One region of the Solwaraspora sp. WMMD792 genome, then DNA from elsewhere that is predicted to be linked to it. Evidence: riboswitches for the same ligand, from Rfam matches in the RefSeq annotation. Region 1 holds a riboswitch; the other holds the start of a gene.
The links. Region 1 has a riboswitch for thiamine pyrophosphate ahead of O7629_RS30830 (thiamine phosphate synthase). Riboswitches for the same ligand answer to the same signal wherever they lie in the genome.

Region 1 (11,461 bases):
GGCGCGGGGGTGTGCTCCCGGCGGCGGCTGGGCCCCGGGGCGCGGTCGCGGTGACGGCTGTCCACCGGGGTGTGCTCGGGGTGTCGGCTGGGGCCGGGGGCGCGGTGGCGTCGGCGGTACACCGGCGGACCCCGGCGGCCGAGCCGATTGATCGGGTCGAATCGGCCGGCGGTCCGCGCCGGATTCGTACCCGTACGTCATATCGCACAGAGTAACGGACGGATTGGGGGGAGAGCTGCCGGTCAAGACTTGCATCAATTGAAGATCGGGCATAAGCCCTATCGATCGTGGTGACCGCCGTCAACGCCGTACCCAGGTTGGGCGACAATGCCCCGGTGACCGGCGACCACTACTTCAGCCCGCAACCCGGCACCGCGGACGTACGGTCGGAGATCGAGTTCACGGTGGCCGGGCGCGACTACCCGCTGACCGCCGCCGCCGGGGTGTTCTCCGCCGGCCGGCTCGACCCGGGCACCGCCGTACTGCTGCGCAAGGCCGACCTGCCCGCGCCGACCGACCCCGGTCCCTTCCTCGACCTCGGCTGCGGGTACGGCCCGATCACCTGCGTGCTGGCCGACCAGGCACCGGCCGCAACGGTCTACGCGGTGGACGTCAACGCCCGCGCCCGCGAGCTCACCCTGCTCAACGCCGACCGGCTCGGCGTCGCCGACCGGGTCCGGGTTGCTGATCCGGATTGCGTGCCGCCGGAGCTCACCTTCACCCAGCTGTGGTCCAACCCGCCGATCAGGGTCGGCAAGGCGGAACTGCACGCCCTGCTCGCCCGCTGGCTGCCCCGCCTCGCCCCGGGCGGCGTCGGCTGGCTGGTCATCGCCCGCTACCTGGGCGGCGACTCGGTGCAGCAGTGGCTGCGGGAGCAGGGCTGGCAGGTGGATCGGCACGCCAGCCAGAAGGGCTACCGGGTGCTGCGGGTCACCCACCACGCCGACTGACCGGTAGGCCAGGTAAGCCAGAGCCAGTGCCGGACGCCCAGCCGGCGGCGCGAATCTCAGCTGCCGACGACAGGCCCGATCAGGCACCATGCCTGGGTGGGATACGTGGACGTGGCCGCGGTGGGGCACACCCTGCCGGATGGTCGGGAGCTCTTTGCCGACGTGTCGTTCCGGGTCGGTGAGGGTGCGAAGGTGGCACTGGTCGGTCCGAACGGCGCCGGCAAGACGACGCTGCTGCGGATGGTCGCCGGTGACCTGCCGGTGGCCACCGGAGCAGTCGCCCGCGCCGGCGGGCTCGGCGTGATGCGGCAGTTCATCGGCATGATCGGCGACGACCGTACCCTCGCCGACCTGGCACTGTCGCTCGCCCCGCCGCCGCTGCGGGCCGCAGGAGAACGGCTCGCCGCCGCCGAACGGGCCGTGCATGCCGCGGAGGCCGCCGGCGCGACCCCGGCCGCCGCCGAGAAAACCCAGATCGGGTACGCCAACGCCCTCGCCGCCTGGGGCGAAGCCGGCGGCTACGAGGCCGAGGTCGTCTTCGACACGGTGGCCACCGCCGTGCTCGACCTGCCGTGGGAACGGGTCCATGACCGTCCCGTCCGGACACTCTCCGGTGGACAGCAGAAACGGTTCGCGTTGGAGTTGCTGCTGCGTGGCACCGACGAGGTGCTGCTGCTCGACGAGCCGGACAACTTCCTCGACGTACCCGGGAAACGGTGGCTGGAGCAGCGGCTGCGCGAGTCGACCAAGTCGGTGCTCTACGTCTCGCATGACCGGGAGCTGCTGGCCCAGACCGCCGACCGGGTGGTCGCCGTCGAAGGCGGCTCCGCGTGGACCCATCCGGGCGGCTTCGCCAGCTGGCACTCCGCGCGGGTCGCCCGGCACGCCCGGCTGGAGGAGCAGCGTCGCCGGTGGGACGAGGAGCACGAGAAGCTGCGCGAGCTGATGCTGATGTACAAGCAGAAGGCGGCGTACAACGACGGGTTGGCCTCGCGGTACCAGGCCGCGCAGACCCGGCTGCGCAAGTTCGAGGAGGCCGGCCCGCCGCCGCTGCCACCGAAGGACCAGTCGCTGCGGATGCGGCTGTCCGGCGGCCGCACCGGCAAACGGGCGGTGATCTGCGAGCAGCTGGAGCTTGACGGGCTGACCTACCCGTTTGACCTGGAGATCTGGTACGGCGACCGGGTCGCGGTGCTCGGCGCCAACGGCACCGGCAAGTCGCACTTCCTGCGGTTGCTGGCCCGGGGCGGCACCGACCCGGACCCGGCGGCCGGCCCGATCGCCGGCGCGACGCTGGCCCCGGTGGCCCACGACGGCATGGTCCGGCTCGGCGCCCGGGTGCGTCCCGGCCACTTCTCGCAGACCCACGACCGGCCGGAACTGCTCGACCAGACCCTCGCCGACGTACTGTGGCGCGGCGACGACCACCGCGACGGGATGGACCGGCACGCGGCGATGGCCGTGCTGTCCCGCTACGACCTGGCCGGCCAGGGCGACCAGCGGTTCGGCACCCTCTCCGGTGGCCAGCAGGCCCGGTTCCTGGTGCTGCTGCTGGAGTTGTCCGGCGCGACCCTGCTGCTGCTCGACGAGCCGACCGACAACCTGGACCTGGCGTCGGCGGAGGCGCTGGAGGAAGGGCTGAAGGCCTTCGAGGGTACGGTGATCGCGGTCACCCACGACCGTTGGTTCAGCCGGTCGTTCGACCGGTTCGTGCTGTTCCAGGGCGACGGCGAGGTGGTCGAGGTCCCCGAGCCGGTCTGGGACGTCCGTTGACCGTCGTAGGCTGGCCGGTGTGACTGAGATGATCTACCGCCGGTTGGGCAACTCCGGGCTGATGGTGTCGGCGGTCGGGGTCGGCTGCAACAACTTCGGCCGCAAGCTCGACGCCGCCGGCACCCGGGCGGTGGTCGACGCGGCGATCGACGCCGGGATCACCCTGTTCGACACCGCCGACATCTACGGCACGCCTTCGGGCGGTTCCGAGGAACAGCTCGGGGCGGCGCTGCGCGGCCGCCGTGACGACGTGGTGCTGGCCACCAAGTTCGGCATGGACATGTCGGGGATGAACGGCGTCGACCACGGGGTACGCGGCTCGCGGCGGTACATCGTGCGGGCCGTCGAGGCGTCGTTGCGTCGACTCGGCACCGACCACATCGACCTGTACCAGTTCCACGAGCCGGACCCGGTCACCCCGATCGAGGAGACCCTGCAGGCCCTGGACGACCTGGTACGCGGCGGCAAGGTCCGCTATCTGGGCTGCTCGAACTTTGCCGGCTGGCAGATCGCCGATGCGGCGTGGACCGCGCGTACCGGTGGGCTGTCGCCGTTCGTCAGTGCGCAGAACGAGTACAACCTGCTGGACCGGCGGGTGGAGCAGGAAGTGGTGCCGGCCTGCCAGCGCTTCGGACTGGGGCTGCTGCCGTACTTCCCGCTCGCCGACGGGCTGTTGACCGGCAAGTACCGCCGGAGTGAGGCGCCGCCGCCCGGCAGCCGGCTGGCCGGCGAGAGCAGCCGGTACGCCGCCCGGCTCGCCGGGGCGCCGTGGGACGTCATCGAGGCCCTCGACGCGTACGCCGCGAAGCGAAACCTGCCGCTGCTCACCGTCGCGATCGGCGGCCTGGCCGCGCAGCCGGCCGTGGCGTCGGTGATCGCCGGGGCGACCACCCCCGAGCAGGTACGGGCGAACGCCGCCGCCGGGACCTGGCAGCCGGACGCCGCCGACCTCGCCGAACTGCGGTCGATCCTGCCGGAGCCCGCCGGCCCCGGCGGCTCGCTGAGCTGACCGGAACTGCATCCACAAGATCATGTGAGGCTCAGATACCCTACGTCGCGCTCGTAAGGTATCTGAGCCTCACATGATCTTGTCTCCTCGGCTGGACTTCCGCCGATGATCAATTAGCGGTTCAGCAATGGCGTCGTGGCGTTGTGGTAGAGATATGTCCACTCGATAGTGAATGTCGTCTGTCGATCATTCTGTCGTCGGTGAGTGGCATATCAGGAGGTGGCAACGTGCCCGCAGCATTGTTGAACTCGTCGGTGCCGCGGCGGCAGCTCGGTCGGGAGCTGCGTCGGTTGCGGGAGCGGCTGGCCCGTGTTCCGCAGACCACGGCGGCTCGGGAGTTGGAGTGGTCGGCGACCAAGCTGCTGCGGATGGAGCGCGGTGAGGGCTGGTGGCACGACTACGCCAGCATCCCGTCCTGGTTCGAGCTCTACATAGGTCTCGAAGAGGCTGCTTCAGCGCTCCGCCAGTACCACACGTGCTTCGTCCCTGGCGTGTTGCAGACCCGCGAGTACGCGACTGCGGTGTTCAGCATGAACCAGGACGAGGTACCTGCCGAGGAGGTCGAGCGCAGGGTCGAGGTGCGGATGCGCCGCGCGCGGCTGCTGACCCGGCTCGAGCCGTACCTGCCCAGGTTTGACATCCTGCTGGACGAAGCGATCCTGCGCCGGCCGATCGGCGGTGCACAGATCATGGCTGGCCAACTCCGGCGTCTCGCCCAGGCCAGCGAACTGCCGAACGTCTCGATCCGGGTGCTGCCGTTCAGCGCAGGGCTACATGCCGGTCTGATGGCCCACGGTTCGTTCATAGTTCTGGATTTCCCGGAAAAATACGAACCGACCACTGTCTACGTGGAGGGTCTGACCGGCGCGCTCTTCCTGGACCGGCCGGACGAGCGCGACAGCTATGCTTGGAGCTTCAGCGGCGTGGGTGATCTGGCAATGGACGAGCAGCGCAGCCGCGATCTGCTCTGGCGGACGGCGAGGGAGTACGACGGTGATCGACTTTAGTTCCGCCAACTGGCGGAAGATCAGCCGGTCGAACAACCAGGGCCAATGTGTCGAGGTGGCTGACGGGCTGGGCGGGGTCGTCGGGGTGCGGGACTCGAAGGATCCGGCTGGTCCGGTGCTGGTGATCGCCCCGGCAAGCTGGTCGAGCTTCGTCGCCGCCGCGAGGGCTGGCACCTTCACCAGCTAACGCTTCTGGGTCCGGCCGACCAGAGGATCGCGTAGGGCGGCCGTCGCCAACGAGCGCATGTGGTCCTGGGTGCAACCACGGGTCTACCACACGTGGTGTTGGAATCCGGCACGCCAGACGCACAAAGGGCCCGCGTGAGCGGGCCCCAAGGCGGCTGCGGGAACCCCGAAGGGCCTCCTGCGCTACCGAAAATAGCATGACTACCGGTAGTCACCTGCGCCAATGACGCATCCGGGCTGCGCGTGATCTTCGTCCGTCCAGCTGATGGTGAGCCTGGTCACGGCCGACAGCGGCGGGGTGGGCAGCGACCGAAGGTTGCCTCGGATCGGCCCTTGGCGGATCGACGAGACCGTCGTACGGTAACAGGCAAGTAACCCACGGGAGCCCGGTGCACCGGGCTGAGAGGGAGGCTGACGCGGCCTCCGACCGTCGAACCTGATCCGGGTAATGCCGGCGCAGGGAGGAGCGTTGCCGTGCCGTCCCTTGGGCGACTGCATCTGATCACCGACACCCGACCCGGGCGTGACCCGCTCGGCGTACTGCGGGCCGCGCTCGCGGCCGCGCGGTCCGCCGACGCCGCCGCCGACCTGGTCGTGCAGGTCCGGGTCGAGGACGACATGTCGGACCGGGACGCATACGAGCTGACCGGCCGCGCGGTCGCCGAATGTGCCGCGTACCAGGTGACCTGCCTGGTCAACGACCGGCTGCACGTCGCGCTCGCCACCGGCGCGGCCGGCGCGCACGTCGGCGCGCTGGACCTGCCGGTCGACGCCGCCCGCCGGGTGCTCGGCCCGGACGCGGTCCTCGGCGCCACCGCCCGCGACCCGGCCACCGGGCGGGCGGCGGTCGCTGCCGGGGCGACGTACCTGGGGGTCGGTCCGTGCTACGCCACCGGCACCAAGACCGGGCTGCCCGACCCGATCGGGCCGGCTGGGCTGGCCGCCGTCGTCGCCGCCGTCGACGTACCGGTGGTGGCGATCGCCGGGATCACTGTGGACCGGGTGCCGGACCTGCTGGCCGCCGGGGCGCACGGGGTCGCGGTGGTCGGCGCGATCGCCGCCGCCACCGACCCGGGGCGGGCCACGGCTGAGCTGCTGGCGGCGGTACGGCAACGGCCGGCCGCCGCCGACGGAGCGCCGGCATGACGGTGACAGGCAGCGGAAACGCCAACGGCCGGGCCGATGTCGCGGTGGTCGGCGGCGGGCCGATCGGGATGAGTATCGCCTGGCGGTGCGCCAAGCGCGGGCTGCGTACCGTGCTCTACGATCCGGCACCCGGGTCCGGGGCGTCCTCGGTGGCCGCCGGGATGCTCGCCCCGGTCGCCGAGTCGCACTTCGGCGAGGCTGAGCTGACCCGGCTGCTGGTCGAATCGGCGGCCCGCTGGCCGGCGTTCGCCGCCGAGCTGACCACCGTCACCGGCCAGGACATCGGCTACCGCACCGACGGCACGCTGGTCGTCACGCTCACCGGCGACGACCGGCGCGAGGCGGAGCGGCTCTGGGCGTACCAGCAGAGTCTGGACCTGCCGATCACGCTGCTGCGCGCCACGGCGCTGCGCGAGCGCGAACCGGCGCTGGCGCCGAGGGTGCGTGGCGGTGCGCTGATGCCTGACGACCACCAGGTCGACCCGCGTCGGCTGGTCGCGGCGTTGGACACCGCGTTGGACCGGGCCGGGGTGACCGTCGTCCCGCAGCCGGTCACCGATCTTTCCGCACTGGACGCGCGGGTCGTCGTGGTCGCCGCCGGCTGCGGATCGGCGGCGCTGACCGGGCTGCCGGTCCGCCCGGTGAAAGGCCAGATTTTGCGGCTGCGGGCACCCGCCGGCGCCGTCGGGTTCCGGCACGTGATCCGGGGGTACGCCGACGGCCGGCACGTCTACCTGGTGCCGCGCGCCGACGGTGAGGTGGTCGTCGGCGCCACCGTCGAGGAGCGCGTCGACACCACCGTCACCGCTGGAGCGGTGCTGGAGTTGCTGCGCGCCGCCGCCGACCTGCTGCCGGAGATCGCCGAGTACGAGATGGTCGAGGCACAGGCGGCGGCCCGGCCCGGCACCCCGGACAACGCGCCGCTGCTCGGCTGGCACCAGCAGCCCGAGGTCAACTCGGCCGGCGGCACCGCAGGCCGGGAAGTGCTGGTGGCGACCGGGCACCACCGGCACGGCATCGTGCTGACCCCGGTGACCGCCGACCTGATCGCAGACCTGGCGGCCGGGGGCGACCCGGATCCGGCGCTGGCACCGTTCCAGCCGGCCCGGTTCACCGCCGCGACCAGCGAGATCGCGAGGGAGGAGCAGCCGTGGAGTTGATCGTCAACGGGGCACCGATGACCGCGCCGACCGGGACTTTGCTGGTCGACGTCGTCCGGGCGGTCACCGACCGGGCACGCGGCGTCGCTGTCGCCGTCAACGGTGAAGTGGTGCCGCGCAGCGGCTGGTCGGCCGAGCAGCTGTGCGACGGCGACCGGGTCGAGGTGCTGATCGCGGCGCAGGGCGGGTGAGTCGGATGCCGTTCACCGTTGCCGGGCACAGTTTCGACTCCCGGCTGATCCTCGGCACCGGCGGTGCCGCCAACCTGCACATCCTGGAGCAGGCGATCACGGCCAGTGGCACCGGGCTGGTCACCGTCGCGCTGCGCCGGGTGGACAGCGCCGCCACCATGCACGGCGGCCTGCTCGACCTGCTGGAGCGCTGCGGCGTACGGCTGCTGCCGAACACCGCCGGCTGCTACACCGCCACCGAGGCGGTCAAGGTGGCCCACCTGGCACGCGAGGCGTTCGACACCGACTGGGTGAAGCTGGAGGTCATCGGCGACGAACGCACCCTGCTGCCGGACGGCGCCGAGCTGCTGCGCGCCGCCGAGCAGCTGGTCGACGACGGTTTCACCGTGCTGCCGTACACCACCGACGATCCGGTGCTGGCCCGCCGGCTGGCCGACGCCGGCTGCGCGGCGGTGATGCCGGCCGGCGCGCCGATCGGCTCCGGGCTGGGCATCCTCAACCCGCACCACATTCGACTGATCCGTCAGTCGGTGGACATCCCGGTGGTGCTGGACGCCGGGGTCGGCACCGCCTCCGACGCCGCGCTCGCGATGGAACTCGGCTGCGACGCGGTGCTGCTGGCCAGCGCGGTCACCCGGGCCGCCGACCCGGTCGCGATGGCAACCGCCATGCGGTACGCCATCGAGGCGGGTCGGTTGGCCGGCCGGGCCGGGCGGATCCCGAAGCGTTTCCACGCCCTGGCATCCACTCCGGACGAAGGGCGGCCCGAACTGTGAACGGGATCATGCTGCTCACCGATCGCCGGCAGACGGCCCGGTCGCTGCCGGAGGTGGTCGCGGCGGCGGTGGCCGGCGGACTCCGGCAGGTGGTGCTGCGGGAACGCGACCTGCCCCGGGCCGAACGCGCCGCGTTGGCCGACCGGCTGCGCGGCATCCTCGCCCCGGTCGGCGGGACGTTGATCGTCGCCGGCCCCGACCCGTTGGGCGGCGACGCGGTGCACCTGAGCGCCGCCGGGCCGTACCCGCCACCGGCGTTGGGGCTGGTCGGCCGCTCCTGCCACGACGAGGCCGAGCTCAGCCGACTGACCACGGAGGACTACCTGACGGTGTCGCCGGTCTTCGCGACCGCGTCCAAGCCCGGGTACGGGCCGCCGCTGGGTCCGGCCGGGCTGGCCCGTCTGGTCCGAGTGGCCGCCGACCGGCCGGTGGTCGCCCTCGCCGGGGTGACCACGGCGGAGCAGGTCGCCACCTGCCGGGCGGCCGGTGCCGCCGGGGTGGCGGTGATGGGCGCGGTGATGCGCGCCGCCGACCCGGCGGCCATCGTGGCGGAGTTGGTCGCGGCTGCGTCACCGGCCGAGGTGAGCAGCTGATGGCCGGCGACCGAGGTGGGCAGCTGATGGCCGGCGAGCAGGCCACTCCGGTGGTGGCGATGACGATCGCCGGCTCCGATTCCGGCGGCGGCGCCGGCATCCAGGCGGACCTGAAGGTCTTCGCCGCGCTCGGCGTCTACGGCACCAGCGCGATCACCGCGGTGACCGCGCAGAACACCACCGGCGTCACCAGCGTCCATCAGCTGCCGGCAGCGCAGGTGCTCGCCCAGATCGAGGCGGTCCGCGCCGACCTGCCGGTGCGCGCGGTGAAGACCGGCATGCTCGGTACGGCCCGGATCGCCGGGGCGGTCGCCGCGCTGGCCCGAGCCGGGGAGCTGCCGAACCTGGTGGTCGATCCGGTGCTGGTCTCGACCAGCGGGCACCGGCTCGGCGTGGTCGGCGCGGTCGAGCGGCTGCTGCCGTACGCCCTGGTCGCGACACCGAACCGGGCGGAGGCCTCGGCGTTGGTCGGCTGGCCGGTGCGGACCGTCGACGAAATGGCGCGGGCCGCCGCCGAGCTGGCCGCCGGCGGACCGAGGTTCGTGGTGGTCACCGGTGGCGACCCGGACGGTACGTCGACCGACCCGGCCTCGGCCGACGTGGTCGCGACGGCGGACCCGGCGGTCGACGTCGTCGGCACCGCCGACGGCGGCTGGCGGCTGGCCGGCGGGCGGCTGGACACCGGCAACACGCACGGCACCGGGTGCAGTTTCGCGGCGGCGGTGGCCGCCCGGCTGGCGCTCGGCGACGACGTACCGGCTGCGTTGATCTACGCCAAGGAGTACGTCGCGCGGGCGCTCGACGGCGCCCGGAACTGGCGGTTGGGCTCCGGTCACGGACCAATAGACCACTTCGGATGGTCGAATCAGCTGGCGGCCACCTGACCGTAGGCAACCACCTGAGAGAGAGCCGGCAACCGCCGGACAGTCGGCAACTACCTGAAGGAGGCCCGCTGATGCAGGCTCGGCGCAAGGTGTACGTGCAAGGATCGCGACCGGACATCCAGGTGCCGTTCGCCGAGGTGACCCTCACCGGCGACAACCCGCCGGTGCGGCTCTACGACACGTCCGGCCCGGGGTCGGACCCGCAAATCGGGCTGGCCGCGCTGCGCGGGCGGTGGATCGCCGAGCGCGGCGACGTCGCCCCGGTGCGCGGTGCCGGCACCCCGCTGGCCGGGGCGGACGGGCGTCGGCCCACCCAGTTGGCGTACGCCCGGGCCGGGACCGTCACCCCGGAGATGGAGTTCGTCGCGCTGCGGGAAAACCTTCCGGCCGAGGTGGTACGGGAGGAGATCGCCGCCGGACGTGCGGTGCTGCCGGCCAACGTCAACCACCCGGAGTCCGAGCCGATGATCATTGGTGGTCGGTTCCTGGTGAAGGTGAACGCCAACATCGGTACCTCGGCGGTCTCGTCGTCGGTGGCCGAGGAGGTGGAGAAGCTGACCTGGGCCACCCGGTGGGGTGCGGACACGGTGATGGACCTGTCCACCGGCAAGCGGATCCACGAGACCCGCGAGGCGATCGTGCGCAACTCGGCGGTGCCGATCGGTACGGTGCCGATCTACCAGGCGTTGGAGAAGGTTGGTGGGGATCCGGTCAAGCTGAGCTGGGACGTGTTCCGGGAAACCGTGATCGAGCAGGCCGAGCAGGGCGTCGACTACATGACGGTGCATGCCGGGGTGCTGCTGCCGTACGTGCCGTTGGCGGTCGACCGGGTCACCGGGATCGTCTCCCGGGGCGGGTCGATCATGGCCGCCTGGTGCCTGGCGCACCATCAGGAGAATTTCCTCTACACCAACTTCGCCGAGCTGTGCGAGATCCTGGCCCGCTACGACGTGACCTTCTCGTTGGGTGACGGGCTGCGGCCGGGGTCGATCGCCGACGCCAACGACGCCGCGCAGTTCGCCGAGCTGCGGACGTTGGGCGAGCTGACCTCTGTGGCGTGGGAGCACGACGTGCAGGTGATGATCGAAGGCCCCGGCCACGTGCCGATGCACAAGATCAAGGAGAACGTGGACCTGCAGCAGGAGCTGTGCCACCAGGCGCCGTTCTACACGCTCGGCCCGCTGACCACCGACATCGCCCCGGCGTACGACCACATCACGTCGGCGATCGGGGCGGCGATGATCGGCATGTTCGGTACCGCGATGCTTTGCTACGTCACGCCGAAGGAGCACCTGGGGCTGCCGGATCGCGACGACGTCAAGGCCGGAGTGATCGCGTACAAGATCGCGGCGCACGCGGCCGACCTGGCCAAGGGACACCCGGGAGCGCAGGCCTGGGACGACGCGTTGTCCAAGGCGCGGTTCGAGTTCCGCTGGGAGGACCAGTTCAACCTGTCGCTGGACCCGGAGACCGCCCGGTCCTACCACGACGCGACGCTGCCGGCCGAGCCGGCGAAGTCGGCCCACTTCTGCTCGATGTGCGGCCCGAAGTTCTGCTCGATGAAAATCACGCAGGATCTGAAGGAGTACGCCCAGCAGGGCATGAAGGACAAGTCGGATGAATTCGTCGCATCCGGTGGCCGGGTCTACCTGCCGTTGGCCTGATCGTCGGCGCCGCTACGGCTCCGGCTGTCGGCACCGTTACGGTTCCGGTCCTCCGCACCGTTACGGTTCCGGCCGTCCGCGCGGCGGGGCTGCCGGCGCAACTCGCTGACCCAGTCCACGTG
Region 2 (11,461 bases), 2.7 Mb from region 1:
GGGTTTCGTCTTCGGGTACAGCCTGCGGCAGGAGCGGGACTGGTTCGGCGGGCTCGATCCGGCGCCGGAGCCGGGTTTCACCGACGAGCGTGGTGGCGAGCGCACCGTGGTCCTGGCCGAGATCGAGGTACGCAAGGCGTGGCAGGGCAAGGGCATCGGCCGTGGCCTGCACGACACGTTCCTCGGTGGTCGACGCGAGGAGCGGGCGACGCTGTCGGCCAACCCGGTCGCGACCGCCACCCACGCGCTCTACGAGCGGTGGGGGTGGGTGCGGGTCGGCACGAAGCCCGGACCGCCGGGTGCCTACTACCGCGAGTACGCCGTCTTCGTGCGGCCGTTACGGTCAGCCGAAGGGCGTTGACCGGTAGCTGCGTACCGCCTGGTCGAGCTCTTTGACGGGGCGGGTGCGTTTCCACGGGTCGAGCCCACGGCGTAGCTTCTGCACCTGCTGGGTGATCCGCTTGCTGGAGTTGACCGAGGTCAGCTCCACCGCCTCGGTGGCGGTCCGGCAGGCCTGGTCGATGTTGCGTTGCTGGGCGAACGCTTCGGCACGGTACAGCAGGCCGAACGCGCGGTTGTGCAGGTTGCCCGGGTCGATCAGGCTCAACGTCTTGTCGGTGGCGGCGAGCACCCGGTCGGCGTCGTGGAAGCCCAGTGCCTGCTGCGCGGTGGTGCTCCAGTAGAACGACTCGTCGTAGAAGTACCACCACGACTGCCGGGGGCCGTCGTCGGCCTGCGCCTCTTGCAGGGCGGCGTACTCGCGGTCGAGATTCGCCTGCGACCGGTCGGCCTGGCCGTCGGCGGTGAGCGCACGCACCGCGACATCGGCGGCATAGGCTCGGGCGTACGGGCTGCCGCTCTGCTCGGCCCAGGCGGCAGCGGCGGCGGCGTGGTCGATGCCGATCCGGGGCTTGCCCTGCCAGGTCGCCAGGTGGCTCATGGTGCACAGGATGTAGGTGACCAGCTCCACGGCGCGTGCTTCGTGGGCGGCGGAGCGGGCATCGTCGTAGAGTCGCTGCGCGGAACCGTAGTCGCCCATGTTGAAGCACAACCAGCCGGCCAGCTGGGTCAGCTCGGCGTATGCGGCGATCGCCCGGTCCCGGTGTGGCCCGGCGGGGGCGGCCTTGGCCTGCTGCTCGGCGGTACGTCGGTAAGCCAATGCGCTGGGTAGGGTGGCACCCGCGCCGAGGACGTCGCCCTGCTTCCGCAGGTGGGGCATCATCTCTTCGCAGTGGGCCAGGGTTGCCGGGTCGAAGGTGCCCGGTGCGGCGGACGGTGGTGCCGCGGTGGCCGGCTCGGCCGCGCCGGCCAGCTCGGTCAGCGGCGCGGTGGTGGCGACCGCGAGCGCGGCGGTCAGTTTGCCGAGCATGGCCCGGCGGGTCTGCGGGTCCGGTATCCGTTGCATCCACATGACGATGACCTGCGCCAACTCTCCGAAGTCGACCTCCTCGGGCAGGCGGTGCGGGCCGGTGAGGTCCGCTCGTGGCGGGGCACCCGCCTCGGCACCGGGCCGCCGGCCGAGCAGGTCGCGAAGCAGGATCTCTGCTTCTCTCGGCACCATGGTCTCACCGGTGAGGGCGACGGAAGTACCCCGTGCGACGGTGAAAGTTGTTCGGGTCGCGGTGTCGAGGTGGCGGAAGCTGGGCAGGTCGGCCAGCAGGTCGGCGACGGCGCACTCGTAGATTTCGGCCAGGCGGACCAGGTTGTCCTGCGAGGGCGTGTAGCCGCCCTTGCCGGGCCAGATCTCCCAGTACGAGAAGCTCTTGTGGGTCTTGGGTTCGTCGGGCCAGCGCCGGTTCCACTCCTCGGCCGCCTGAGCCTGACTCCAGCCCCGGACGGCGCGCAGCGCGACCCGGGGGTTGAGCCGAAACCGCTGCCGGAAGACCTCGGCCACCTCGACCCACGTCTTTCCCTCCGACCGCAACTCGGCCGCGAGGCGAGCCTGCTGCCGCCGAAGACTTTCCGATCTTGATTCGCCCATGCCGTCACCCGCTCATGATCAAAAAGATCCGCAGACCTATTTGGATAGACCTTACGCGACTGCTCCAATCTTGTGAACTTCCCCGTGGTACGGGGAATGGGTCTCTCCGAATCTCCGGACGCAGGCGGGTAGTGGCGTGCGTGTGACGTAGGCGAACGTGGATGTAGCGGAGTTCTATGAGTGGCAATAAACGGCGTTGACGTTCATCTACTGAATCCCTTGACATGTCTCCACGGAGGAAAGCGCATGGCCGGAAACAACCCGCCGAGCAGCGGGTACTGCTCGTCGCCGTACTTCAGCGGTAATGAAGGTCCGACGCCGGACCGGCCGCCGTTGGCGCGCCGAACGCCGGGGCAGACGGACATCGGGCGGGACCCACGGTTCCGGCTGCTGGCCGCGCGCGGCGTATCGCCTGCGCCGGATGCCGGGCGGCCGGCTGTCGACGCCGAGCGGGCGGTGCTGGGCGAGGTGGCGGCGGCGATGAGGAACCGGCCGGGCGTGGACGTGTTGGACCGTGCGCGGGAGACGGTGGCTGAGCACATGCCGAGTCGGTTGGCCGAATGCCGGGTGTGTGACGTGGCGGCGTTCTGCCCGCCGTTCGCCAACGCGTTGGCGGTGCTGGACCGCTGGGACCACAGTCGGGCGCGTCGGGTGCGGGCGGTGTTGCAGTACGCCGGACTCTGGCCGGACGGGTACGTCCACGACGGCCGGGACGACTGATGGCCGAGGGTGATCTCCTGCGGGTGGGTGACACGCTGCATCTCGGCAAGGCGGACTGGGTGTTCGGTGACCGGTCGATGACGGTTCGGGTATCCGACATCCGGTACGGCCTCGACGACGCCGATTCCCCCGTGGTGGGCATCCTCGCCACGATCACCTTGGCCGGGCGGGACGGGCGGATGGCCGCGATCGGCGTCTACAAGAGTGCCCTGACCCGCTCCGGCGTGGTGCAACGCCGGCAGCCACTCAACGGCGTCGACCATCCACACTCGTAGAGAAGTCAAAGAGGATCATGGACATCTGCGCGTTGACGAGCGCCGCGTTACTCGGTTTCCTCGCCGGGTTATTCTCATTCCGAGTCAAGAGTCGCTGGTGCCCTCGGTGCGGCGAGCTGACCACCACCCCACCGTCTACGAGGTGAGGCTGACGCACCTCAAAACGCGAAATGACGTGCGCCAGCCTCACCTCGCGGCTCCGGCAAGGGAAGGCCGTTGAGCGTTGAACGCCTCCGGCGCTGGCCACAGGATGTGACCAGCGCCGGAGGCTAAATAGGCGAGGCTAAACAGGTGAGGCGTACGGTCAGTGTTTGTCGGCGCAGCACGGGGTCGGGTCGGGCAGCTCGAACGGCCCGATCCGCCCCGGCCCGACCGGAGTGGTGATCAACGTCAGCACCCCGTTGATCCACTGCGGCCGGACGAAGTCCCGGGTCACCAGCGGAGTGTCCTCATCCGGCTGCGCGCCACCGAGCATGATGACCTGCTCGATCGCACTGAACTCGAGCAGCTCCGCGACGGTGAGTGTGCCGACCAGACGGTCGACCCCGGGGTAGCGGACCGCCCGCCCGGACCGGCCGGCCCGGTGCTCGGCGGCGGCGAGCTCCGCCGCCGGGACCAGATCGGCCGGGGTGGCAGGCAGGTCGGGCAGCCCGTCGGGGGCGGCCAGACTGATCGCCACGTGTGGCCTCGGCGTCCGCACCAGATGGGTGCAGGCGACGAGGTCGGGCAGGTCGGCCACGCCGACGACGTCGTGCAGCCAGTGTTCGGCGGCGGCGTCGTCGGCGTGCCCGAGGCTCACTCCAGTAATGATCATGGCGGTGGCGGTGGCGGTCAGGATGGCAGGACCCAGATCGGGTTGCCGTAGAACCACAGGTCCAGCCACGGGTCGGCGTCGCCGAGGACGTCCATCGCCGGACCGTGCGGGTCGACCGAGGCACCCATCAGACCGGGCGCGCTGCGGTTGCCGTCGGTGCCCCGGACCCGGACGTACATCGGTCGGTCCACCCGGCCCAGCGGGTAGCTGAACGACACCCGCTTGCGGCCCGGCTGCACCTCGAACGAGGCGGCGACCCGGGTGGTCGGGGCGGTGAAGGTGTCCTGGTCGGTGACCGGTCCGGTGACGTCGCCGACGATCAGGTCCACCCGGGCCAGCTTCGGCACGAACTGCGCCCAGTTCGGCACGGTCGCCAGATCGATGTCCAGGGTCACCACGACCGACGTACCACTCTTGATCTTCAGCGTCCCGCCGAGCGTGGCACCGGCACCGGGACGCTGGTCGTTGAGCCGGCGGACCCGCATGTCCAGGCCACCGATCAGGCCGCCGTGGTCCACCCAGACCCGGCCGGCCCGGATGGCGTCCATCACCGCGCGGTAACCGAACGCCTGCGCGCCGACGTGGGTACGGCTGTACTGGCCCGGCCAGAAGTCACCGGCGGTGGTGATCAGCGGCCCGTACACCGGGTCGTTGTACTTGCCGTTGGCGTTGAAGTCGCTGTCCGGCCCGCGCATCGACGTACCCAGGTAGTTGATGTGCGAGTCGGAGTTGGCGCTGATCCACCACGGCTTGCCCTCGGCGAGCAGGCTGTCCCACAGCCCGCCCACGGTGGAGGTCATCCAGTCGAACCCGCCCCAGGTGCGGTAGCTCTCCAGCGGGTAGCCGGGGAACGACGCCGCCGACGGGCTGCCCTCGTAGTAGCCGCGACCGCGACCCGGGCCGTTCGGTGCCGGCAGGCTGGACGCCTGGTGACCGGGCGCGCCCTCCATGCCGACCGCCACGGTCGGGTCGGCGTCGCGCCAGGCCCGCACCTCGTGCGGCGAGTCGACGCCCCGCCGGGACGGGTGGTTGGCCAGGAACAGCGCACCGCCGATCCGGCGCCGGCGGACCTCGTCACCGAGGAACTTGATGCCGGCGATGGCGAGCGCCTCGTTCTCCGGGCTCGGGCTGCTGGTGCCGTTCACCGAGCCGTCGTAATCGGTCTCGAACTGCTTGAGTACGGCGACCTCGTTCGGCCCCGGCTGGACGAAGACCGTGCCGTGCTCGGCGGACGGGATGTTCCACTCCAGGCCCTGGTAGATCAGCAGGTCCTTGATTTCCTTGCGGGTCTCGACGATGTCCGGGTTGACCTTCTCCACCCCGATGCGGGAGTGGGTGGCGTTGCCGTGGTCGGTGATGACGATCCAGTCCAGACCGTACGCGCGGGCGTGCTTGGCCTGGTCGACCACCCGGTACATGGCGTCCGAGCTGTACTGGGTGTGGATGTGGTGGTCGCCGGCCAGCCAGACAAACTCGCCGTCGTTGGCCTGGCCACCGCCGGTGCCGCCGCCGGCGTGGTCGTTGGCCGGTGCGGCGTGCGCGGCGTGCCCGCCGGCCAGCACCGACGACGCGGCCGCGCCGGCTCCGAGCAGCCCGGCGTTACGCAGGAAGGTACGCCGGGACGCCTCGGTCGGCGACAGTTCGGCGTCCGGCACCGACAGGTCGAGTGGTGCCGGTACGTCGGCACCGGTCGCCGCGTGGTCGTGGTGGTGATGGTGGTGGTGGTTTCCCATCCCTGCTTCGCCTCCCAGATCAACTTTGTCGCGGTCAATCTCGTGGAGGAGGGGAAACAACAGGCGACGTACCGCCGTCGTCGCGGCGCACGTGCCGTGAAGGTGTAGCCATGTATGCATCAGTCACACCACTGTTGACCTGCGGCGCGGTCTGCCGGCAGGCTCAGCCGATCACCGGGCGGAAGACCCCGGCGGCGAAACTGACCGCCAGCGACCCGCCGGCGGCGATCGCGGCACCGACGACCAGAGCCGCGTCGGCCGCCCCGAACCGTTGCCGCCGGGCGCTGGTCCGGGGGATACCCGCGTCGAACCCCCGGGCATCCATCGCGGTGGCCAGCCGGGTGCCCCGACGGATCGCCAGCACCAGCAACCCGAAGGCGGTCGCCGCGAACAACCGGAGCCGGCGCACCGGGTTGCGGCCCGCGTCGATGCCCCGGGCCCGGCGGGCCATCGCCAGCAACTGCCACTCGGCGGTCAGCATCGGCACCAGGCGGAACGCGGCGAGCGCCCCGATCGCGAACCGGGGCGGGGCCTTGACGTTCTGCACCAGGGCGTCGGCCAGGTCGGTCGGGTCGGTGGTGGCGAAGACCAGCACCCCGGGCAGCGCCACGGCCAGCAGCCGCAACGCCAGTCCGAGCGCGGTGACCAGCACGCCGCTGGTCACCAGCACCGGCCCGGCGGCGAGCAGCACCGGGCCGGTCCGTTCGGCGGCGAACAGCGTCAGGGTGACCAGCACGCCGGCGGCGCTCAGCAGCAGCGGCGCCATCCGGCGCAGCAGGGCACGGTAGCCCAACCCGAACAGTGGGACCACGGCCAGCTCGACGGCGATCGCGACGGCCGGCGCCAGCGGGTCCAGGGTGGCCAGCAGCAGCACCGAGAAGACCAGCGCGGCGGCGAGCTTCGCCACCGGGTTACGGCGGGCCAACGCGCCGCCGGTCACAGGGTCAGCCGTCGGTCGGCTCACAGGGTCAGCCGCCGGTCGGCGAGCGCGGCGACGAGGTCGACGTCGTGGGTCACCGTCACGATCCCGTGCCCGGCGTCGCGCAGCTCACCGAGCAGCGCGACCAATTCGAGCCAGGTGCGCCGGTCCTGGCCGAACGTCGGCTCGTCGAGCACCAGCAGGCGGGGCGCGGTGGCCAGGGCGGTCGCCACACTCAGCCGCCGCGCCTCACCACCGGAGAGGGTGTACGGGTTGGCCGCCGCCAGCCGGTCCAGTCGCAGCCGGTGCAGCAGCTCGTCGACCACCGGCGCGACGGCCGACTCCGGCAGCCCGCAGCGGCGCGGGCCGAGAGCCAGCTCGTCGGCCACCGTGGTGGCGACGAACTGGTGCTCCGGGTTCTGGAACACGTTGCCGATCCGGCGGACCAGCTCCGGCGCCCGCCACCGGTGCGGGGCCGGACCGACCCGGCCGTCGCCGGTCAACGCGGCGGTGGCCCGGACCGCTCCGTCGGTGGCCGCGACCAGCCCGCCGAGCAGCAGGGCCAGCGTGGTCTTGCCGGCACCGTTGGGCCCCAGCACGGCCAGCGCCTCGCCAGCGCGTACCGGCACGTCGTCGGAGAGCGGGGCGAGCCGGGGCACCAGCCCGACCCGGTCGGCGATCAGCAACGGCTCACCGGCCGGGGCGGCGGAACCACCGCGCTGCGGCAACGGCTGATCGGGCACCCAGACACCGTCGGCGGCCAGTTGCCCGCCGTACCGGTCGAAGATCTCGTCCGGCTTGCCGTCGGCCCGCACGCCGCCACCGGCGGACAGCACCACCACCCGGTCGACCAGCGGCAGCGCCTGCGCCACCCGGTGTTCGACGATCACCAGCGTGGTGTCCCGGTCCCCGTCGAGCGCCCCGGCGACGGCGTCGCGGACCAGGTCGGCACCGGCCGGGTCCAGGTTCGCGGTCGGCTCGTCCAGCAGCAGCAGACCCGGCCGCAGGGCGAGCGCCCCGGCCAGGGCCAGTCGCTGCTGCTCGCCGCCGGACAGCGCGGCCGTCGGCCGGTCCCGGCCGTACCGGAAACCGACCCGGGCCAGCGCGGCGTCCACCCGTGGCCAGATCTGCTCGGCCGGCACTCCCCGGTTTTCCAGCCCGAAGGCGACGTCGTCGCCGCTGCGCGCCATCACCAGCTGGCTCTGCGGGTCCTGGAAGACGATGCCGACCCGCTCGCGGGCCTTGCGCGGGTCGAGCCCGTCGACGGTGACCGTGCCGGCCTGCTCGCCCGAGTCGGCGGGCAGCAGCCCGGCGATCGCCGCCAGCAGCGTGCTCTTGCCGGCCCCCGACGGCCCGAGCAGCAGGACCCGCTCGCCGGCATCGACGCTCAGGTCGACGTCGCGGACCGCCCAGGCCCGACGGCCGGCGTGCCGCCAGCCGAACCCGCGCAGCTCCAGCCGGCTCACGACCTGGTCAACCCCAGCTCGATCGCCACGGCCCCGGCCGGCCCCGGCCGGCTCATCCGGTGGTGCGGCCCCGGCCGGCTCACACCGTGGCGCGGTCGCGGCCGGCGGGGAACCGGTCGAGCACCCCGGTGCGCGCCAGCGCCCGGGTCAGCGCCACGCTGCCGGCACCGGCCAGCACGATCGCGCTGACCACGGTGACGATGAAGATCGGAATCCGGAAACTGACCAGGTCGTACGGCGCGTAGTAGCGGATCTGGTCGAAGATCGCCGCGCCGAGCCCGGCGGCCGCACCGGCGGCCAGCGCCACCGGCAGCCGGAACGAGCGGTACGCCACCGCCAGGAAGACCAGTTCGGCACCGACCCCCTGGGCCAGCCCCTGCACGATCACCACGGCGCCCCACTGGCTGCCCAACGCGGCCGAGACGATCGCGGCGACCAGCTCGCAGAACAGCGCGGCCCCCGGTTTGCGGATCACCAGTGCGCCGAGCACGGCCGGCACCAGCCACACCCCGTACAGCACCGCCTGAGCGGGCGGGAAGAAGGTGAACGCGGCCTCGGTGGCGGTCCAGATCAACCCCCACAGCCAGAAGACCACCCCGAACGCGACGGCGATCACCGAGGCGACCACGATGTCGACGGTCCGCCAGCTACGGTCGGCGGGCAAAGATTGCTGCGGCATAGCTCGCTCCAACTCCCTGCGCTGGCATTACCCAGATCAGGTTCGAGGGTCTGCGGGACTCCCCGCACTCTCAGCGCTACGTGCGCTCCCCTGTGGGACATCAGGTTGTGCCACCGACGCTAGCACCGGTGGCACCTCAGGGACAGTGGGCGCGTCTCGGTGTGGTGGCCGGCACCCCTGCGCGGGTTATCGTGAACTGCCCGCCTTCACACCAGCGAGGGGACCAGCCCGCCGTGACCGCTGCCGATCGCACCGTGACGCGTCGGACGCGCCCAGGCGACGAGATCGACTGGGCCGCACCGGCCGACGACGACCTGCCCGGGCCCGGCGGCGGCGCCGGGCCGCCCGGTGGCCCACGACCACCCCGACGCCGGCTGTTCGGTGACCGGGTCGGCTCGGTGGAGGTGCTCGCCTTCCTGCTGATCGGGCTGGTGATCTTCCGCGAGCCGTTGGCCAACCTGATCTCCGACCCCCGGCTGCAGACCTGGACCACGGTCTTCGTCTCGGTGATGGTCCAGGCGATGCCGTTCCTCGTCTTCGGGGTGGTGCTCTCCGCGGTGATCGCGGTCTTCGTACCCCGGTCGTTCTGGGCGAAGGCGCTGCCGAAACACCCGGCGCTGGCGGTGCCGGTGGCCAGCGCCGCAGGGGTGGTGCTGCCCGGCTGCGAGTGCGGCTCGGTGCCGATCGCCGGGTCGCTGATCCGTCGGGGCGTGACACCGGCCGCCGCGCTGGCATTCCTGCTCGCCGCCCCGGCGATCAACCCGATCGTGCTGGTGGCCACGGCGGTCGCCTTCCCGAACAACCCCGAGATGGTCGTCGGCCGGGGCGTCGCCAGTCTGCTCGTCGCGGTCGTGATGGGCTGGCTGTGGCTGCGGCTGGGGCGCACCGACTGGATCCGCCTGCCGCACCGGCCCGACCTGGACGACCTGTCCCGGGCGCGGGCGTTCTGGGCGGCGGTCCGGCACGACATCATGCACGCCGGCGGGTTCCTGGTGATCGGGGCGATGGCCGCCGCCAGCATCAACGTGCTGGTGCCGGAGCGCTGGCTGCAGACCCTCGCCGACAACCCGGTGCTGTCCATCCTGGCGCTCGCCGTACTCGCCGTGCTGTTGTCGATCTGCTCCGAGGCGGACGCCTTCGTCGCGGCCTCGCTGTCGCAGTTCTCGCTCACCTCACGGCTGGTCTTCCTGGTCGTCGGCCCGATGGTCGACCTGAAACTTGTCTCGATGCAGGCCGGCACGTTCGGGCGCAGATTCGCGTACCGGTTCGCTCCGGCGACATTCCTGATCGCCGTCGTGGTGGCGGTCGCGGTGGGGACGGTGCTGTTGTGAACAAGCAGGCTCAAGGCGTGGTACTGCTGCTCCTCGGCGGCGCGGTGGTCCGGGCCAGTGTCACCGACATGTACCTGCGGTACGTCAAGGAAGCGCTGCAGCCATTCCTGATCGTCGCCGGCCTGCTGCTGATCGCCGCAGCGGTCATGACGCTCTGGCACGACCTGCGGCGGCGGTCGACACCGGCCCCGGCCGTCGGCGTACCCGCCGGGCACGGCCACGCCGCCGACGACGGGCACGGTGGCACCGCCGACGACGGCCACGGCCACGCCCATCACGAGCCGAGGGTGGGCTGGCTGCTGATCCTGCCGGTGCTCGGGCTGCTGCTGGTCGCCCCGCCGGCGCTGGGTTCGTACGCCGTCGCGCAGGCCGGCACCGCGTTGAGCAGCGAGCAGGCATCGTCGGACTATCCGCCGCTGCCGGACGGCGATCCGGCCGAGATCAGCGTGCTCGACTATGCCTCCCGGGCGATCTTCGACGAGGGCCGGTCGCTGGACGGGCGCAACGTACGGCTCACCGGCTTTGTCACCGACGGCCCGGACGGTGAGCCGATGCTGGCCCGGATCGTGTTGTCCTGCTGCGCCGCCGACGGCCGGCCGATCAAGGTCGGGATGGACGGCAGCGCTCCGACCGGGCTGCCGGCGGACACCTGGATCGAGGTGGTCGGCCGGTACAGCGACCGGATCGGCACCGACCCGGTGAACGGGGCCAGCATCCCCTACCTGGCGGTCGAGTCGTGGCAGCAGATCGACGCACCCCGGCAGCAGTACGAGTAGAGGTTTTCCGCCGTGGCGTCCGGGGCACATTGCTGACCGCCAGTTGAGCGTGGGCGGTCCGGCAGGAGGACGAGCGGACGTGGACCGGGAGACCGAGAAGGAACGCTGGCAGCGCAACTTCTCCGATCTGCTGCAGGAGCTCAGGGTCGCCCAGACCGGGGTGCAGATCCTCTTCGCGTTCCTGCTGACCTTGCCGTTCAGCAGCGGGTTCCCCGACACGAACGGGTTTCAACGGGACGTGTACGTGGTGGCGCTGCTGGCGGCGGCGGCCGCCGCAGCGTTGATCATCTCCCCGGTGGCGTTCCACCGGGTGCTCTTCCGGCGTGGCCGTAAGCCGGAGCTGGTCCGGTTCGCCCACCGGATGGCCAGCGGCGGCCTCAGCCTGATGCTGGTCGCCATGGTCAGCTCGGTGCTGCTGGTCACCGACTTCATCCTGCCCCGACCGGTCGCGTTCGTGCTCAGCGGCCTCACCGGGGTGTGGTTCCTGATCTTCTGGGCCGCCCTGCCGTTCGTGCACCGTGGCTGGCTGGACGGCGACGAGGAGGACGACGAGGACGAGGGTGGCGACGGTGGTGCCGACGGTGGTGCCGGGCGCGGCGGCCGGTCAGCGCCGGCCACGTAGGCCCAACGCCCGCAGCTCCAGCTCCGCCAACGCGTCGGTGACCGCCGGGTCGCCCCGCCGCCACCCGGCGGCGACGTCCGGGCCCAGCGCGGCGATGGTGCCGATCGGGCGGGTGGCCAGCGCCCGCAACGCCAGCAGATCCGAC

Region 2: it holds a riboswitch for thiamine pyrophosphate, as region 1 does, so the genes downstream of both, O7629_RS18505 (ECF transporter S component) here and O7629_RS30830 (thiamine phosphate synthase) in region 1, are expected to answer to the same signal.

The regions. Positions count from the first base shown of each region.
Region 1 is NZ_JARUBH010000009.1:6,607,342-6,618,802, forward strand. It holds gene O7629_RS30805 (methyltransferase) at 336-950, shown strand; gene O7629_RS30810 (ATP-binding cassette domain-containing protein) at 1,047-2,723, shown strand; gene O7629_RS30815 (aldo/keto reductase) at 2,752-3,732, shown strand; gene O7629_RS30820 (DUF5753 domain-containing protein) at 4,023-4,739, shown strand; gene O7629_RS30825 (DUF397 domain-containing protein) at 4,726-4,926, shown strand; TPP riboswitch at 5,294-5,405, shown strand; gene O7629_RS30830 (thiamine phosphate synthase) at 5,400-6,071, shown strand; gene thiO (glycine oxidase ThiO) at 6,068-7,231, shown strand; gene thiS (sulfur carrier protein ThiS) at 7,222-7,422, shown strand; gene O7629_RS30845 (thiazole synthase) at 7,428-8,198, shown strand; gene O7629_RS30850 (thiamine phosphate synthase) at 8,207-8,791, shown strand; gene thiD (bifunctional hydroxymethylpyrimidine kinase/phosphomethylpyrimidine kinase) at 8,791-9,675, shown strand; gene thiC (phosphomethylpyrimidine synthase ThiC) at 9,747-11,339, shown strand; gene O7629_RS30865 (hypothetical protein) at 11,321-11,461, opposite strand, start outside.
Region 2 is NZ_JARUBH010000009.1:3,897,848-3,909,308, reverse strand. It holds gene O7629_RS18545 (GNAT family N-acetyltransferase) at 1-361, shown strand, start outside; gene O7629_RS18540 (helix-turn-helix transcriptional regulator) at 344-1,981, opposite strand; gene O7629_RS18535 (hypothetical protein) at 2,228-2,701, shown strand; gene O7629_RS18530 (hypothetical protein) at 2,701-2,976, shown strand; gene O7629_RS18525 (hypothetical protein) at 3,281-3,790, opposite strand; gene O7629_RS18520 (PHP domain-containing protein) at 3,808-5,523, opposite strand; gene O7629_RS18515 (energy-coupling factor transporter transmembrane component T) at 5,687-6,463, opposite strand; gene O7629_RS18510 (ABC transporter ATP-binding protein) at 6,484-7,908, opposite strand; gene O7629_RS18505 (ECF transporter S component) at 7,988-8,587, opposite strand; TPP riboswitch at 8,584-8,689, opposite strand; gene O7629_RS18500 (permease) at 8,962-9,918, shown strand; gene O7629_RS18495 (TIGR03943 family protein) at 9,915-10,694, shown strand; gene O7629_RS18490 (DUF6328 family protein) at 10,774-11,316, shown strand; gene O7629_RS18485 (hypothetical protein) at 11,299-11,461, opposite strand, start outside.